One region of the Mesorhizobium sp. WSM4822 genome, then DNA from elsewhere that is predicted to be linked to it. Evidence: predicted binding sites of a transcription regulator. Region 1 holds the regulator's gene; the other holds the start of a gene.

Region 1 (7,893 bases):
CGATGATGGCGACATGCCGCTGCCGGCCCGAATTTCCTCTAGCGTGGAAAATGCCCGCGAGGCCATCGCCGACCATATCAGGGCGAGCGTCGGCGGCGCCGAAGGCGAGATCGCCGCGGCGCTGATCGTCGGCGTGCGCGCCGGCATTCCCGATGACATCAATGAGGCGATGCGACGTACCGGCATCTACCACATCATCTCGATTTCGGGACTGCACATGGCGCTGGTCGCAGGCACCATCATGGGCTTGCTGCGCGGCGCCTTCGCCTTGTTTCCCGACTTTTCCGCGCGTCGCCCGGTCAAGAAGTATGCCGCCTTCGCCGCACTGTTCTCGATCGCGGCCTATCTCATCATCTCTGGAGTCGTCGTTGCCGCCGAGCGCAGCTTCATCATGCTGGCGGTGATGCTGATTGCCGTGCTGTTCGATCGAGCAGCACTCACCATGCGCAATCTGGCGATCTCGGCGATCGCCGTCATCGTGGTGTCGCCGCATGAGGTGGTCGGCCCGAGTTTTCAGATGTCGTTCGCCGCGACCGCGGCTCTGGTCGGCGCCTATGCCGGCTGGGCCGATCACCGCGCGGGAAAAGCAAGACCGCCGCCCCCAAAGCGATCCATGCCCGGTTTCCTGACGCGAAAGTTCGTGCTCGCGGCAACCGGCCTTGCCATGACCTCCATCATCGCCGGCAGCGCCACGACGCTGTTTGCCATCTGGCATTTTCAGCGTGTGTCGCCGCTCAGCCTGTTCGCCAATCTGGCGGTTATGCCGATCGTCACCGTGGTCATGTTCCTGGCTGTCGCAAGCGCGCTGCTGATGCCTTTCGGATTGGATTGGCCGGCCCTCTACCTGATGGGCAAGGGTCTGACGGTGATGATCGCCATATCGGGTTGGATCTCCGAACGTTCGCCTGTCGATGGGGTTGGGCTGATTTCGCAGCAATCTGTCCTGCTGGTGACAATTGCCCTGGTCATCGCGACGATGGCGACAACTTGGCTGCGGCTCGCTGCTCTGCCATTCGCGCTGGCAGGCTTGCTGACCGTCTCGGATACGCGCACGCCGGATGTGCTGATCTCGGAAGACGCCCGGCTGGTGGCGTTGCCGATCGGTGGCGGCGAGCTTGCCGTCAGCCGGGAACGGCCGAACGAATTCACCGTCGACAACTGGAAACGCGCCCTGACATCAGAAACCATCGTCGTGCCAGAGGTGTTCGACAAGAGCGATGGGCAATTCGACGTCGCGGACGCCGTTGAGCTACCGCCGGGATCGCCGTTCTATTGCTCCTCAGGCGTTTGCGTGGCCAGGCATATGTCCGGTGCGATCATTGCCTATGTCGAGGACCGCAAGGACACCTGGAAAGCCTGCGGCTTCGCCGAGCTGATCGTCATCAATGACGCCACCGCCTATGACGCCTGTCACAATCCGCTGGTTCTCGTCATCACCAAGCGGCAACTGGCTCGCAAAGGCAGTGCCGCGGTCTTCTTCGATCGCCAATCGGCGACCACGCCGGCGACAATCAGCTTCGCGGTGAACAGCCCATATCGGCCCTGGCACACGCAACGCAAATACTCTCGTGAGGCGAGGGGGCTGGCACCCTTCAAGAAACCCGAGAAGCCAGCGGCCAACCCGCAGCCGCCTCAGTAGCGGCGGATGAGGCCGACGAGCTTGCCTTGCACCTTGACCCTGTCTGGGCCGAAAATACGGGTTTCATAGGCCGGATTGGCGGCTTCGAGAGCGATCGAAGCGCCCTTGCGGCGGAACCGCTTCAGCGTCGCTTCCTCTTCATCGACCAGCGCCACGATGATCTCGCCGGGGTTCGCCGTGTCGGCATTGCGGATGATGACGGTGTCGCCGTCGAAGATACCGGCCTCGATCATCGAGTCGCCCTTAACCTCCAGCGCATAGTGGGCGCCGCCCATGATCATGTCCGGCGGCACCGAGATCGAATGCGTCTGATGCTGGATGGCATCGATCGGCACACCGGCGGCGATACGGCCCATCACCGGTATCGACACGGCGGAGACCGCATCGTCATCATTGCCGGGCGAGGGCATCCGCGAAGGCGCCGGCTTGATCTGCCGGCCAAGAGCACCACCCTGACCGAGACTGCCCTGGATGACGCTTGGCGAAAACTTCTTTGCCGCGTTGAGGCCGGGCGCGATCGAGTCCGGCAATCGCAGCACTTCCAGCGCGCGTGCCCGGTTGGGCAACCGGCGAATAAAGCCGCGCTCCTCAAGTGCGGTGATCAGCCGATGAATCCCGGATTTGGAGGCAAGGTCGAGCGCCTCCTTCATCTCGTCGAAGGATGGCGGAATGCCGCTCTCCTTCAGGCGTTCATGGATGAACATCAGCAGTTCATGTTGCTTGCGTGTCAGCATGGCGGCCCCCAGATTACCTGAAACCAGAATCGAAAAACAAACCCAGAACAAACACTATCTGTTCCAGTTGTGTTCTGCAACCGTTTAAAGTTTAATGAATTTGTTAAGGCTGCTGAAATTATTTGGGCTTGCCAGCGGGTCGCAATCGACAGGCGCCAACCACGGCGATGCGCCTGCTCACATTGAAACCATTATGGTTAATGACCTGTGGCTCATCCTCAACCCGAGGCTTGGCATCATCTGCCGGCCGACCTCCACAAGGACGATATCAATCTTTGGGACGTTCGTTTGCCGTGAACGAAACGGAGCCAAAACGCCAACGTCTGTTGGCATTTGTGGCTGGAATTCAGCCTTCCGTCATCCGCCGGGCAGTGAGGGCGGCGACGGCAAATCGCGGAGATCGTTGCGTCAGGTAACGGCTTCCTTGACGGCGAAACGCTGGTCCTTCCATGCGCCCGTGCGCAGAATGTCTTCTAGCACTTGAACCGCCAGCCACACATCCTTGTAGCCGATATAGAGGGGCGTGAAGCCGAAACGGATGGTCGATGGCGCGCGAAAATCACCGATGACGCCGCGCTCGATCAGCGCCCGCATGATTTGATAGCCGTGATCGTGAAGGAACGACACCTGGCTGCCGCGCCTGGTCGCGTCGCGGGTGGTCTCCAGCGTGAGGCCATAGGCGCCGCACTTTGCTTCGACGAGCTGGATGAACAGTTCCGTCAGCGCGACGCTCTTTTTTCGCAATGCCGCCATGTCGACGTCGTTCCAGATGGCAAGCGCGCCTTTGAGCGCCCGCATCGACAGGACCGGCTGGGTGCCGCACAGAAAGCGGCGGATACCGGTGCCGGCAACATATCCCCGTTCGAAGGCAAAGGGCCGCGCATGGCCCCACCAGCCGCTGAGCGGCTGGCTGATATCGCCGTGATGGCGCTGCGCGGCATAGATGAAGGCCGGTGCGCCCGGACCGCCGTTGAGGTACTTGTAAGTGCAGCCGATGGCGAAATCGGCATTTGCGTGATCGAGCTCGACGGGCAGGGGGCCGGCGGTGTGGCATAGATCCCAGACGATCAGCGCTCCGGCCGCATGAGCCTTGCGCGTCAGCGCCGCCATGTCGCGCAGTTCACCCGATTTGTAGTTGACGTGGTTGACCAGCACCACCGCGACGTTTTCGTCGATCAGCTCTTCGATGGTGGGCGCGTCGACGCCCGCGAGGCGCAGCAGGACGCCGTCCCGTGTCGAGGCCACCCCTTCGGCGATGTACAGGTCGGTGGGGAAACTGTCACCCTCGGCGACAATGACCGACCGGCCCGGCCGCATCTTCAGCGCCGCATGCAGCACCTTGTAGATGTTGGTCGAGGTCGTGTCGCAGACGACGGTCTGGCCGGCCGCGGCTCCAATCAGGCGCCCGAGTTGATCGCCGAGTTCGATCGGCATCTCGAACCATCCGGCCGTATTCCAGGCTCGGATGAGGTCCTGGGCCCATTCCTGGGTTGCCGCCTGCTGCAGCTCGCCGAAAACGGCATGAGACGCTGCCCCCAGTGAATTGCCGTCGAGATAGATCACCCCCTCCGGCAGAATGAAACGGTCGCGCATGGCCCGCAGCGGATCCGTGGCATCCATCGCTTCGACTGCGGCGAGATCAGGAATTCCACTCATGGTCAGTCAGTCCCCGGTTGTTCGCGAAGGGTGTTCCGCCGCCGCGCGTCGCTGTTTTCATTTCGACGATGTCAGAGCCGGGTGCGGACCGTCCACAGCTCCGGGAACAGCACCACCTCGAGCATCTTCTTCAGATACGAAGCACCCGACGTGCCGCCGGTGCCGCGTTTCAGGCCGATGATGCGCTCCACCGTGGTGACGTGGTTGAAGCGCCAGCGGCGGAAATAATCCTCGAAGTCGACCAGCTTCTCTGCCAGTTCGTAGAACATCCAGTAGCGCTGCGGATCGCGATAGATCGTCTGCCAGGCGACCAGCACCTCTTCGTTCTCGGTTCGCGTCTCACGCCAGTCCGTGCGCCTGGCATCGGCACCGATGTCGAATCCGTTGCGCGCAAGCAGCAGCAGCGCTTCGTCGTAGAGCGATGGTTCGGTCAGGATCGCTTCCAGCTTTCCGCTCAGGTCGGGCCGGTGCTTGTGCGGCCCGAGCATTGCCAAGTTTCGGTTGCCGGCCATGAACTCGATGGCGCGATACTGCCAGGACTGAAAACCCGAGGACTGGCCCAGCGCGTCGCGGAACTCGGTGTATTCGCTCGGCGTCATCGTCCGCAGCACATCCCAGGCATTGTTCAACTGCTCGAAGATGCGAGCAACTCGCGACAGCATCTTGAAGCTCGGCTCGAGCCGGTCGGCGCGGATGGAACGGATCGCGGCTCCAATCTCGTGCAGAGCGAGCTTCATCCAGAGTTCGGAGGTCTGATGCTGGATGATGAACAGCATCTCGTCATGCGCCGATGACAGCGGCGTCTGGGCCTCCAGCACTTTCTCCAGGTGCAGGTAGTCGCTGTAGGACATGCGCTCCTTGAACGACATCTGGGCGCCTTCGGACGCCGGATCGTATAGCTCGCTCAATCGATTTTCTCCGTGCGCAGCCGGAAGCGCTGGATCTTGCCGGTCTGGGTCTTGGGCAGGGCGGCGATGAATTTTACCGATCGCGGATATTTATAGGGCGCGATCATTGCCTTGACATGGTCCTGCAGGCGCTTGGTGGTGAGGGCGTCGGGCGCGACGCCCTGCACCAGCACGACATGCGCCTCGACGATCTGGCCGCGCTCGGCGTCCTCGGCGCCAATGACAGCGCATTCGGCGACGTCCGGGTGCGCCAGCAGCGCCGCCTCGACCTCGGGACCGGCGATGTTGTAGCCGGCGCTGACGATCATGTCGTCGGAGCGTGCGGCGAAATGGAAGAAGCCGTCCTCGTCCTGCGTGAAGGTATCGCCGGTGAGGTTCCAGCCGTCGCGCACGTATTCCTTCTGCCTGTCATCGGCCATGTAGCGGCAGCCGGTCGGTCCGCGCACCGCAAGCCTGCCGGTCGCGCCGCGTGGCACCTCGCGCATCTTGTCATCGACGACGCGCGCCTCGTAGCCGCCCACCGGCTTTCCGGTCGACGCGGGCTTCATGTCGTCAAAACGGTTGGAGATGAAGATGTGCAGCATCTCGGTGGCTCCGATGCCGTCGAGGATCGGCTTTCCGGTCTTTTGTGTCCACTCTTCGAAAACCGGAGCAGGCAAGGTTTCGCCGGCCGAAACGGCGACGCGCAGCGACGACAGGTCGGCACCTTCATCCATGGCCTTCAGCATGGCGCGGTAGGCAGTCGGCGCGGTGAAAGAGATCGTCGCTTTGTAGGTCTCGATGATGTGGATCATGTTGGGTGGCGTCGCCTGCTCCAGCAGCGTCGCCGCCGCACCGAAGCGCAGCGGGAAGATGGCGAGCCCGCCGAGGCCGAAGGTGAAGGCCAGCGGCGGCGAGCCGACGAAGATGTCGTCCGGCGTCACCTCCAGAATTTCGCGGGCGTAGGCGTCGGCGATGATCAGCAGGTCGCGGTGGAAATGCATCGTCGCCTTCGGAACGCCTGTCGTGCCTGAAGTGAAGCCGAGCAACGCGACATCGTCGCGGCCGGTGTCGACGGCGGTGAACGTCACCGGCTTGTCGAGAGCGGCACGATCGAGTTCAGCATCATGGTTGGCGGTGCCGTCGAAACCGATGACCTGCTTGAGGAATGCGCTGTCCTTGGCGCAGGCGGTCATCTCGTCCATCAGCCTGGTGTCGCACAGCGCGACGGTGATCTCCGCCTTGTCGACGATCTTGGCGAGTTCGCCAGCGCGCAGCATCGGCATGGTGTTGACGACCACGGCGCCAACCTTGGTGGCGGCCAGCCAGCAGGCGACCATTGCGGGGTTGTTGGCCGAACGGATCAGCACCCGGTTGCCGGGCTCGACCCCATAATTCTCGACCAGCGCGTGGGCCAGCCTGTTCGTCCAGTCGGACAGTTCCTTGTAGGTGCGGCGGCGGCCATTGCCGATCAGCGCGGTGTGGTCGCCCAGGCCTTTCTCGACCAGCCTGTCGGTTAGTTCGACACCGGCGTTGAGGCGTTCGGGATAGTCGAAGCCGTCGAGCAGGATTTCAGGCCATTGCTCCGGCGGCGGCAGGTGATCGCGCGTGAACGTGTCGATATGCGCTGAAGGCCCAAGCATGTCGCCGCTCTCCTGTCTGCTGGACGGCCAGTGCGCGAGGCGCCTTGGCCGGATGTCGTGGATCCTAAGGTCCTGCTCTGAGGAGGCTTCGTACTGCCCATCGCACCTGCTGAGATGCGCCCAGAAAGGGTGAACATCTGCAGGTTTGGGCAGCACAGCAGACCTCCCATTGTCGGCTGTTCGTACGGGCAGGATCGCACCAGTCGAAATTTGTTTCAAGCCTAAAATGTTTTTGCCCTGGAGCATTGACGCATGGCGTGGCGGTGGCCATTGCTAGCGGAACAGCGATGCCGTTTTTGGGGAAGGGCGCAGATGTTCGAACGTCACATCGTCGATTGGGATGATGCCTATGCCAACGGTGCGAATATCGCCGGCAGCGACCGATGGCCGGCCGCGTGGGTGGAGCCTGCGCAAGCGTTTCGTGACGCACTCTCGGCGCAGGGCCGGGCACGGCTCGACATCACCTATGGCGATGGGCGACGCAATCGGCTCGATCTCTTCCTCCCCAGCGCCACGCCCAAAGGGTTGGTGGTGTTCATCCATGGCGGTTACTGGAAGGCGTTCGACAAGAGTTTCTGGTCGCATCTCGCCAATGGTGCGGTCAGCAGCGGCTTTGCCGTGGCGATGCCGTCCTACACGCTGTGCCCGGACTTACGCATCGCCGGCATCGTCCAGGAGATCGGCGTGGCGATCGGCAAGGCGGCGGCAATGGTCGACGGGCCGCTGATGCTGACCGGACATTCGGCCGGCGGCCATCTTGCCAGCCGGATGGTGACGACAACCACGCCTCTGGCGGACGATGTGGCGCGGCGCGTGCGCCATGTCGTTTCGATTTCGGGTGTCCACGATCTGCGTCCGATCATGCGCACCGAGATGAACGCGACTCTGGCCATCGACGAAGATGAGGCGCTGGCTGAAAGCCCGGCGCTGCTGCGGCCCAGGGATGGTGCCCGCATCACCTGTTGGGCCGGTGGTGGCGAGCGCGCCGAGTTCCTGCGTCAGAACGCCTTGCTTGCCAACATCTGGACGGGCCTCGGTGCTGCAACCAGCACCGTGGTCGAGCCCGACCGGCATCATTTCAGCATTGTCGACGGCCTTGCCGATCCGGCCCACCCACTGAGCCGCGCCTTGATATCGGGCTAGCACCGAGATCATTTTCCATTTTTTATTAATGGTTTGTCTTGTTCTGCTTCAGCGCAGCATCAGTACGCCGCAGGCCTCGCCAGCAGCTGCTGCGGGGGCAAACGGCGCCCGCACGATCAGCCCGTTGGCGTCGGCCAGCATTCTCAGCATCGAGGAATCCTGGATACCGAACGGCGTCGCCACCAGCACGC
Region 2 (7,893 bases), on a different contig from region 1:
GCTTGATGTAGCCGGAATGGCTCACCGTCACGACCATGTCCTCGCGCTGGATCAGGTCCTCGTCTTCCATGTCCGAACCGCCGTCGGTGAGTTCGGTGCGGCGCGGCGTGCCGAACTCGTCGCGCACGGCAGCAAGCTCGTCCTTGACGATCTGCTGGACGCGCGCGCGGGACGACAAAATGTCCAGGTAATCGATGATTTCGGCGCCGATCGTGTTCAACTCGTCGGCGATCTCGTCGCGGCCGAGCGCGGTCAGGCGCTGCAGGCGCAGTTCGAGGATGGCGCGCGCCTGTTCCTCTGACAGATTGTAGGTGCCGTCTTCGTTGATCCGGTGACGCGGGTCATCGATCAGGAGGATCAGCGATTCCACGTCGCCAGAGGGCCAGCGCCGCTCCATCAACTGCTCACGCGCCGTCTGCGGATCCGGCGCGGTGCGGATCAGCTTGATGATCTCGTCGATGTTGGCGACTGCGATGGCGAGACCGACCAGCACATGGGCGCGGTCGCGCGCCTTGCGCAGCAGGAATTTCGTCCGCCTTGTGATCACCTCCTCACGGAAGGCCACGAACGCCTTCAGCATATCGGTCAGGTTCATCACTTCCGGCTTGCCGCCGTTCAGTGCCACCATATTGGCGCCGAAGGAGGTCTGCAGCGGCGTGAAGCGGTAGAGCTGGTTGAGGATGACGTCGGCAACGGCGTCGCGCTTCAACTCGATGACGACGCGGTAGCCTTGGCGGTCGCTCTCGTCGCGGATATCGGAAATGCCCTCGATGCGCTTGTCGCGCACCAGTTCAGCCATCTTCTCGATCATCGACGACTTGTTCACCTGGTAGGGAACCTCGGTGATGATGATCGACTCGCGGTCGTTGCCGCGCTGTTCGATGTTGACCTTGCCGCGCATGACGATGGAGCCACGGCCGGTCGAATAGGCGTTGTAGATGCCCGAACGGCCAAGCACGATGCCGCCGGTGGGGAAATCCGGTCCCGGAATGATCTCCATCAACGCCGGCAGGTCGATCGCCGGATTGTCGATGAGGGCGATGGCGCCGTTGCAGATTTCGCTGAGATTATGCGGTGGAATGTTGGTCGCCATGCCGACGGCGATGCCGCCCGAGCCGTTGACCAAAAGGTTGGGAAACCGTGCCGGCAGAACCTTCGGTTCGCTGCCCGACGCGTCGTAAGTGTCCTGGAAATCGACGGTATCCTTGTCGATATCCTCCAAAAGCTCGTGCGCGACCTTGGTCAGCCGCGCTTCCGTGTAGCGCATCGCCGCAGGCGGATCGCCGTCGATGGAGCCGAAATTGCCCTGCCCGTCGATCAACGGAACGCGCAGCGACCAGTCCTGTGCCATGCGCACCAAGGCGTCATAGATGGAGGCGTCGCCATGCGGATGGTATTTACCCATCACGTCGGCGACCGGACGCGCCGACTTCACATATTTGCGGTTCCAGTGGTAGCCGCTCTCATGGGCGGCGAAGAGAATGCGGCGATGCACCGGCTTCAGGCCGTCGCGCACGTCCGGCAGCGCACGGCTGACGATCACGCTCATAGCGTAATCGAGATAGGAGCGCTGCATCTCCTCGACGATGGATATCGGCTCGATGCCGGTGGGGCCGCCGTCGGCGCCGCGCGGTGTCTTCTGGTCGGTCAAATCGGATCACAATCTAATCAGGAATCACTTGGTGCTTATATAGGAAGCAAGCCCGAAACTCCAACCTTCACGGCACTTTTCCAGTGTCATTTTCGGTGGTAATTTCAAATGGATACCGCTGATTGCGACGATATGGCCAAGGCGGTTTTCGCCGCCCTGACGCAAAAGCCTGCGTGTCTGCCTTGGCGGGCACGGGGCCGATTGACGAAGCAGGAAAGGGCTATGCGCCACGGCGGTTGCGATAGTCGCGCGGCGTCTCCCCCATGATCCGCCGAAAACGACGATTGAAAGTCGACAGATCGTTGAAGCCGGCCTCGAAGGCGATCGCCGAGACCGCATCGTTGGACATGCGTAGCCGCACCGCCGCCCTGTGCAATCGCGTCCTGAGCAGGAATTGGTAGGGCGTCATGCCCGCCACCTGCCGGAAGATGCGCAGGAAGTGATACGGACTGGTCGCCGTCTCATCGGCAAGTGCTGAAAGCGAGACCGGCCTATCGGCGTCCAGTTCGATCCGCCGCACTGCCTCGGCCACCCGTTTCTGATCGCGGCGGCTGGGCGCGCGCCCGACATGCGTAGCGCCAGAGGCTGTAGCCACGGCAGCACCGGCCAAGCGCAGGGAAAGTTCCTCGAAGGCGTCGATGTAGGCCATCTCGCGCGCGGTCTCCGCTTCGGCCAGGAGCGGCGCCAGTACCGGCAAAGGCGGCAGGCGCGCCGCCTCGAAAGCCAGCTTCCTGGCGCCCGGAACGCCAGCTGCGATCCGTTCCATGTAGGCCGGCTCGAAATGGAACGAGAGGCAACGGTCGCCGCTGCCATGCTCGTGCCCGCATTCGTAACATGTGCCGGGATTGCCGAGCAGGAGCGCGCCGGGCGCCAGCATCGCCGTGCCTTGCTGGGCGCGGTAGCGAAACGTGCCGCTGGTGACCGCAGCGACGCAGAAATCCTGATGCGCTTCCTCGAACGGCCGGTCGCCGGCACTAGCCGTGCAGATCACATCCGTCACGTGCCAACCGGCTCCGAATGCGAGACTATGCGTGGTCGTCGTCATAGTCGAAATATAGCAATTTTTCCCAAGCTCAGAACCCCGTCACCGCCTACTCCTAACGGTCTCCTGACAAGAAGAGACCGCAGCCATGTTCGATCAATCCTCGTTTGCCGAAGCCCTGCATAGCTCCGGACCGATCGAAGGGCTTGCCGAAAAACTGAGCCTTTACGGCCGCTTCGTCGGCGCCTGGACGTTTGAGGCCTCGCGCCACCTCGAGGACGGCACTGTGCTGACAGGGCGTGGCGAGGTGCATTTCGGCTGGGTGCTGGAAGGCCGGGCGATCCAGGACGTGTGGATCCTGCCCGCGCGGGACGCCGGTCCATCGCCATCCTTGGGCACATGGACTTTTTACGGCACGACGCTGCGCGTCTATGATCCCGGCGCGGATGCCTGGCACATCTTCTGGAGCGACCCGCGCAACCAGTATTTCAGCCGCCAGCTCGGCCGCGCCGAGGGTGACACGATCGTGCAAGTGGGCGCCGACGGCACCGGCAGCTCGGTACGCTGGAGCTTTTCACGCATCACCGAAAACTCCTTCCGCTGGCTGGGCGAACGCTCGCAAGACAATGGCGCGACATGGCGGCTGGAAGTCGAGTTCCTGGCGCGGCGAGCGGTTTGATCTCCGAGGATTGCAGCAGCCCAGAATAAAAGCGTCGCGATCCTTCGCGCTGCCCTCTGTCCCGTATCAACCACTTTCTCACGAACGGTTCCCACCGAACGGGCTTTGCTCTACCAATATTCTAGCACGGGCACAGCCCGGCGGGAGGGTCAGAGATGCCGAGTTTCGACAGCCTGTTCAACGCTTTCGTCACCATTCTCGTGACCATCGACCCGCCCGGCCTGGCGCCGCTGTTCCTCGCCGTGACGCGCGGCATGAACCGCGAGGAGCGCCAGCAGGTTTCGGTGCGCGCCTCGATCATCGGTTTCCTGGTGATGGCGCTGTTTGCGGTTGCCGGGGCCTCGATCCTGTCGGTGTTCGGCATAACGTTGCCGGCCTTCCGCGTCGCCGGCGGTTTCCTGCTGTTCTTCATCGCCTTCGAGATGGTGTTCGAGCGCCGGCAGGACCGCAAGGAGAAGATCGGCGACGTCGCCATCACCAAGGACATGATCCACAACATCGCCGCCTTCCCGCTGGCGATCCCACTGATCGCGGGCCCTGGTGCCATTTCGGCAACTGTGCTGCTCTCAGGTTCCTTTCAGGGCTTTGCGGCGCAGGCGGCGCTGGTCGGCATCATCTTCGTCTGCCTCGCCATCACCTATCTGGTGTTCGTGCTGTCGGAACGCATAGACCGCATCCTCGGCCAGACCGGCCGCTCGATTCTGACCCGTCTGCTTGGCGTCATCCTGGCGGCACTGGCTGTGCAATTCGTCGCCGACGGCATCAAGGCGCTGATAGCAGGCTGAGAGGCTGACGCGGCGAGAACCCGAAGCCGGTTCTATTTCGCCGTCGTGTCGATGACCTCGAAATCGTGGGTAATCGTGGCGGTCTTGGCCAGCATCGCGGAGGCCGAGCAATATTTTTCGATCGAAAGGTCGATCGCGCGTTTCACCTTGACGCTGGAGAGTGCCCTGCCCTTGACGACGAAATGCATGTGGATGCGGGTGAACACTCTTGGCTCGGTTTCGGCCCGCTCGGCATCAAGCTCGACCACGCAGTCCTCGACCGCCTCGCGGCCCTTTTCGAGGATATGCACGACATCATAGGCCGAACAGCCACCGGTGCCGATCAGCACCAGCTCCATCGGGCTTGGACCCGGCGTCCTGCCTTCCGGTCCGTGCGCTGTTCCGAGCACGACCTTGTGACCGCTACCGGATTCCCCGACGAAGGTGCGCTCCTCGACCCACTTTACGCGCGCTTTCACCCAACTCGTCCTCTCACCGTATTTCGTTGATCGGCCCGGTCAGCCTCAATCACGATGCAAAACCCCGAAAGTCCATGAACGACTCTCGGGGCACTGTGTCCGACATAACTGTTGCGATCAGAACGGGATTTCGTCATCCAATTCGCGCGACGAACCACCGCCGCCGCCGCTCTTGGCACCGCCGCCACCGCGATTGAAGCCTTCGCTCGGGCTGGACTGGCCGAAATCGGAACCACGGCTGCTGCCGCCACCGGTATAGCCGCCGACCTGACCGCCCTCGCCCTGTCCGCGTGCGTCGAGCATCTGCAGCTCACCGCGGAATTTCTGCAGAACGACTTCCGTCGTGTACTTGTCGGCACCGGTCTGGTCCTGCCATTTGCGCGTCTGCAACTGGCCCTCGACATAGACCTTCATGCCCTTCTTTAGATACTGCTCCGCCACCTTGGCGATGCCCTCATTGAAGATGACGACGTTGTGCCACTCGGTTTTTTCCTTGCGTTCGCCGGAATTCTTGTCGCGCCAGCTTTCCGATGTGGCGATGCGGATGTTGACGACCGGTTCACCCGAATTCAGACGACGGATTTCGGGATCCGCGCCGAGATTGCCGACCAGAATGACCTTGTTGACGCTACCCGCCATGATATTTCTCCGCGCTCATCCGAAACAAATTTTTGTCGCAGCACCTTACAGGCTGCAGGCGATCGCCGCTTGCCATGGCTGCCTTTACCCACAAGGTTTTTGTTCCCTTTTCGTTCTTATCCGCATCGCTGCTTATTGTCAAGGAATGGCAGCAACGCCGAAGCCGATCATATGGGCCTGAAAAGACCGCTTGCCAAATCAATAAGTATGCACTTATGCTTTTGGCATGATCGAAGCAGAGATTTTTCGCGCACTGGCCGACCCGACGCGCCGCGCCGTCTTTGAGCGGCTGGCCGCCGGCGAGATGAGCGTGTCGGAATTGCGCACCGGGATGACGGTGTCGCAGCCCGCGGTGTCGCAGCATCTGGCGGTGCTGCGTGGCGCCGGGCTGGTGGTCGAGCGGCGAGCCGGCCGCAACGCCTATTACCGCGCCGATCCGCAGGGGCTCGCCCCCTTGCTCTCCTGGATCGAACGCTACCGGACCTTCTGGCCGGAGCGCATCGAAAGGCTGAAGGCGGTTTTGAAGGACATGGATCAATGAAGAAGGCGGGATTAGCGGCCAACGACGGCCAAGGCGACGCCGCGGATGCGCTCGAGTTCGAGTACGAGCTTGCCGAGCCGCCGGAAAAGGTATGGCGGGCCCTGACCGTACCGGAATTGCTGGCCGCCTGGATGATGCCGAACGACATCAGCCCCGAGATCGGCAACCGTTTTGCCTTCGCCGGACCGGAAACGCCGGTCGAATGCGAAATCCTCGACGCCGAACCCGGGAAGCTGCTGCGCTATTCCTGGCGGGAGCAGCCGGGCGACGCAGCCAGGCAGGATCCGCTCGACAGTACCGTCACCTTCACACTTGCCCGAACCGTTTCCGGCGGCACGCATCTGCGCATTGTCCATGACGGCTTTGCCCGCAAGACCATGCCTGCCGTCGCCATGGCAGGCGCCGGCTGCCGGGTTTCGCTCGGTGCGAACAGGTCATCTAAGCCAATCGCCGCAAACACGCCTCGCCTCCTGCTTCGCGCGGCCTGAAAACAAAACGGACGGAGAGAGACAATGAGCGGTGTTGCCAGTCTGGTGCCGATGGTCATCGAGCAATCGAGCCGCGGCGAACGTGCCTTCGACATCTTTTCGCGGCTGCTGCGCGAGCGCATCATCTTCATCAACGGCGAGATCAACGACGACATCTCGGCGCTGGTCTGCGCGCAGCTTTTGTCGCTGGAATCGGACAATCCCGACAAGGAGATCTCGCTCTACATCAACTCGCCGGGCGGCGTGGTGACCAGCGGCTTCGCCATCTACGATACGATGCAATATATCAGCTGCCCGGTGTCCACCGTATGCATGGGCTTTGCCGCCTCGATGGGCTCGTTCCTGCTGATGGCAGGCACACCGGGGCGCCGGATTTCCCTGCCGAATGCCACTATCCTGCTGCATCAGCCGCTGGGTGGGTTCCAGGGCCAGGCATCCGACATCCAGCGCCATGCCGAGCGCATCGGCCGGACGAAACGGCACATGGCCGAACTTTACGCGCAGCATTGCGGCCGCAGCTATGAAGAGGTGGAACGCACGCTCGACCGCGACCACTTCATGACCGCCCGCGAGGCCCAGTCCTGGGGCATCGTCGACCATGTTTTCGACACGCGAAAGAAGGCGGCGTAAGCCAGGGCCGGATCGGAGACCGTCCGGCAGGTAGTCGAAGATTTGACGATGCCGGTCTGGTTCCATCGGCGGCGCGCCACTATAGTCCTGGGATGACCGACACTCATCAGTCCAGATCATTGCACCGCGTCATCGCCGTTGCAGCGCTCGCCATTGCGGGCCTCATCGGCGGCGCGGCACTTGCCGAAGACAGTTCGCCGTGGGCGCAAAAAGGCGCCCTGCCCGGCGTGACCGGCGACTACCGCATCGCCAAGCCGGCTCCCGAGCCGGACGATGCGCTGCCAGCCGTCGAGAACGGCACATTCAAGATCGGCGATACGGATGTCAGGATTTCCGGCAGCATCACCGTCGATGTCGGCGCCGGCTCGATCGGGCCGCCGCGCCACTGACAGTTCTGACGCGTGCTGCGCTGCGCCTGTCGCCAACAGACAGTCCGCACATGAAAACGGCCCCGCCGTGCCTTGGGCAAACGGACGGGGCCTTTTTGGATCTCAAATCCAATTTTACCGGGAGTGTACTGCCGGCGTTTGATTTCGGATGCACCGCGGCATTCAGCCGACGATCCGACTAGCAGTCTCTGATTTTTACGGGAGATGGCAGGTCACGGTTTGCCGGCTGGCGAAAACGCTGAACCCTGGCACTTATGCCTGCCTCGGCTCCAGTGACAACTGGAACCCTAGGGGACGATCCGGTGGCGTCATAGCTCCGCTCCTCTGTCCGTTGCGATTGTTTGTCAATTCGAAGCACACATCGCAAATGCCTGCGGCGTCTCGCAGGCCGCCTTTGGGCGGCGAGGCCATCGAAAGACGGCCGGCTTCGTTGACTGCTGGAGACTGCTCCCGTCAGCTGGTGGCGTCAACCATCAATAGCCGGTTACCGAAAAATGTGATCGCTAGGAGGTTACGTGCAGGTCAGTTTTTGCACAGCTTTGTCAGGAGCGTGTTCGGCCTTTGTTCTTTCCGCTTGCCCGTTCACGCGAAAGACGCTTAAACGCTCTCGTCGGGAATTGTGGCGTATCTCGACGTGGCGGCAAAACTACC

What was found. The regulator LexA, encoded in region 1, represses DNA repair genes until DNA is damaged. The targets are predictions, from matches to a motif close to TGTTCNNNNTGTGTTCNG.
Region 2: a site for LexA is predicted at 5,295-5,312, ahead of AC0L3E_RS29475 (single-stranded DNA-binding protein). Genes of this name have one in related genera too.

Annotation. Positions count from the first base shown of each region.
Region 1 is NZ_JBVVQM010000015.1:15,404-23,296, forward strand. Features, by position in the region: gene AC0L3E_RS28445 (ComEC/Rec2 family competence protein) at 1-1,639, shown strand, start outside; gene lexA (transcriptional repressor LexA) at 1,633-2,373, opposite strand; gene kynU (kynureninase) at 2,782-4,029, opposite strand; gene kynA (tryptophan 2,3-dioxygenase) at 4,101-4,937, opposite strand; gene AC0L3E_RS28465 (AMP-binding protein) at 4,934-6,559, opposite strand; gene AC0L3E_RS28470 (alpha/beta hydrolase) at 6,872-7,702, shown strand; gene AC0L3E_RS28475 (molybdopterin molybdotransferase MoeA) at 7,751-7,893, opposite strand, start outside.
Region 2 is NZ_JBVVQM010000016.1:16,392-24,284, forward strand. Features, by position in the region: gene gyrA (DNA gyrase subunit A) at 1-1,651, opposite strand, end outside; gene AC0L3E_RS29455 (helix-turn-helix transcriptional regulator) at 1,872-2,696, opposite strand; gene AC0L3E_RS29460 (hypothetical protein) at 2,782-3,312, shown strand; gene AC0L3E_RS29465 (MarC family protein) at 3,468-4,097, shown strand; gene AC0L3E_RS29470 (OsmC family protein) at 4,130-4,555, opposite strand; gene AC0L3E_RS29475 (single-stranded DNA-binding protein) at 4,673-5,194, opposite strand; gene AC0L3E_RS29480 (ArsR/SmtB family transcription factor) at 5,421-5,735, shown strand; gene AC0L3E_RS29485 (SRPBCC family protein) at 5,732-6,223, shown strand; gene AC0L3E_RS29490 (ATP-dependent Clp protease proteolytic subunit) at 6,248-6,853, shown strand; gene AC0L3E_RS29495 (hypothetical protein) at 6,946-7,242, shown strand.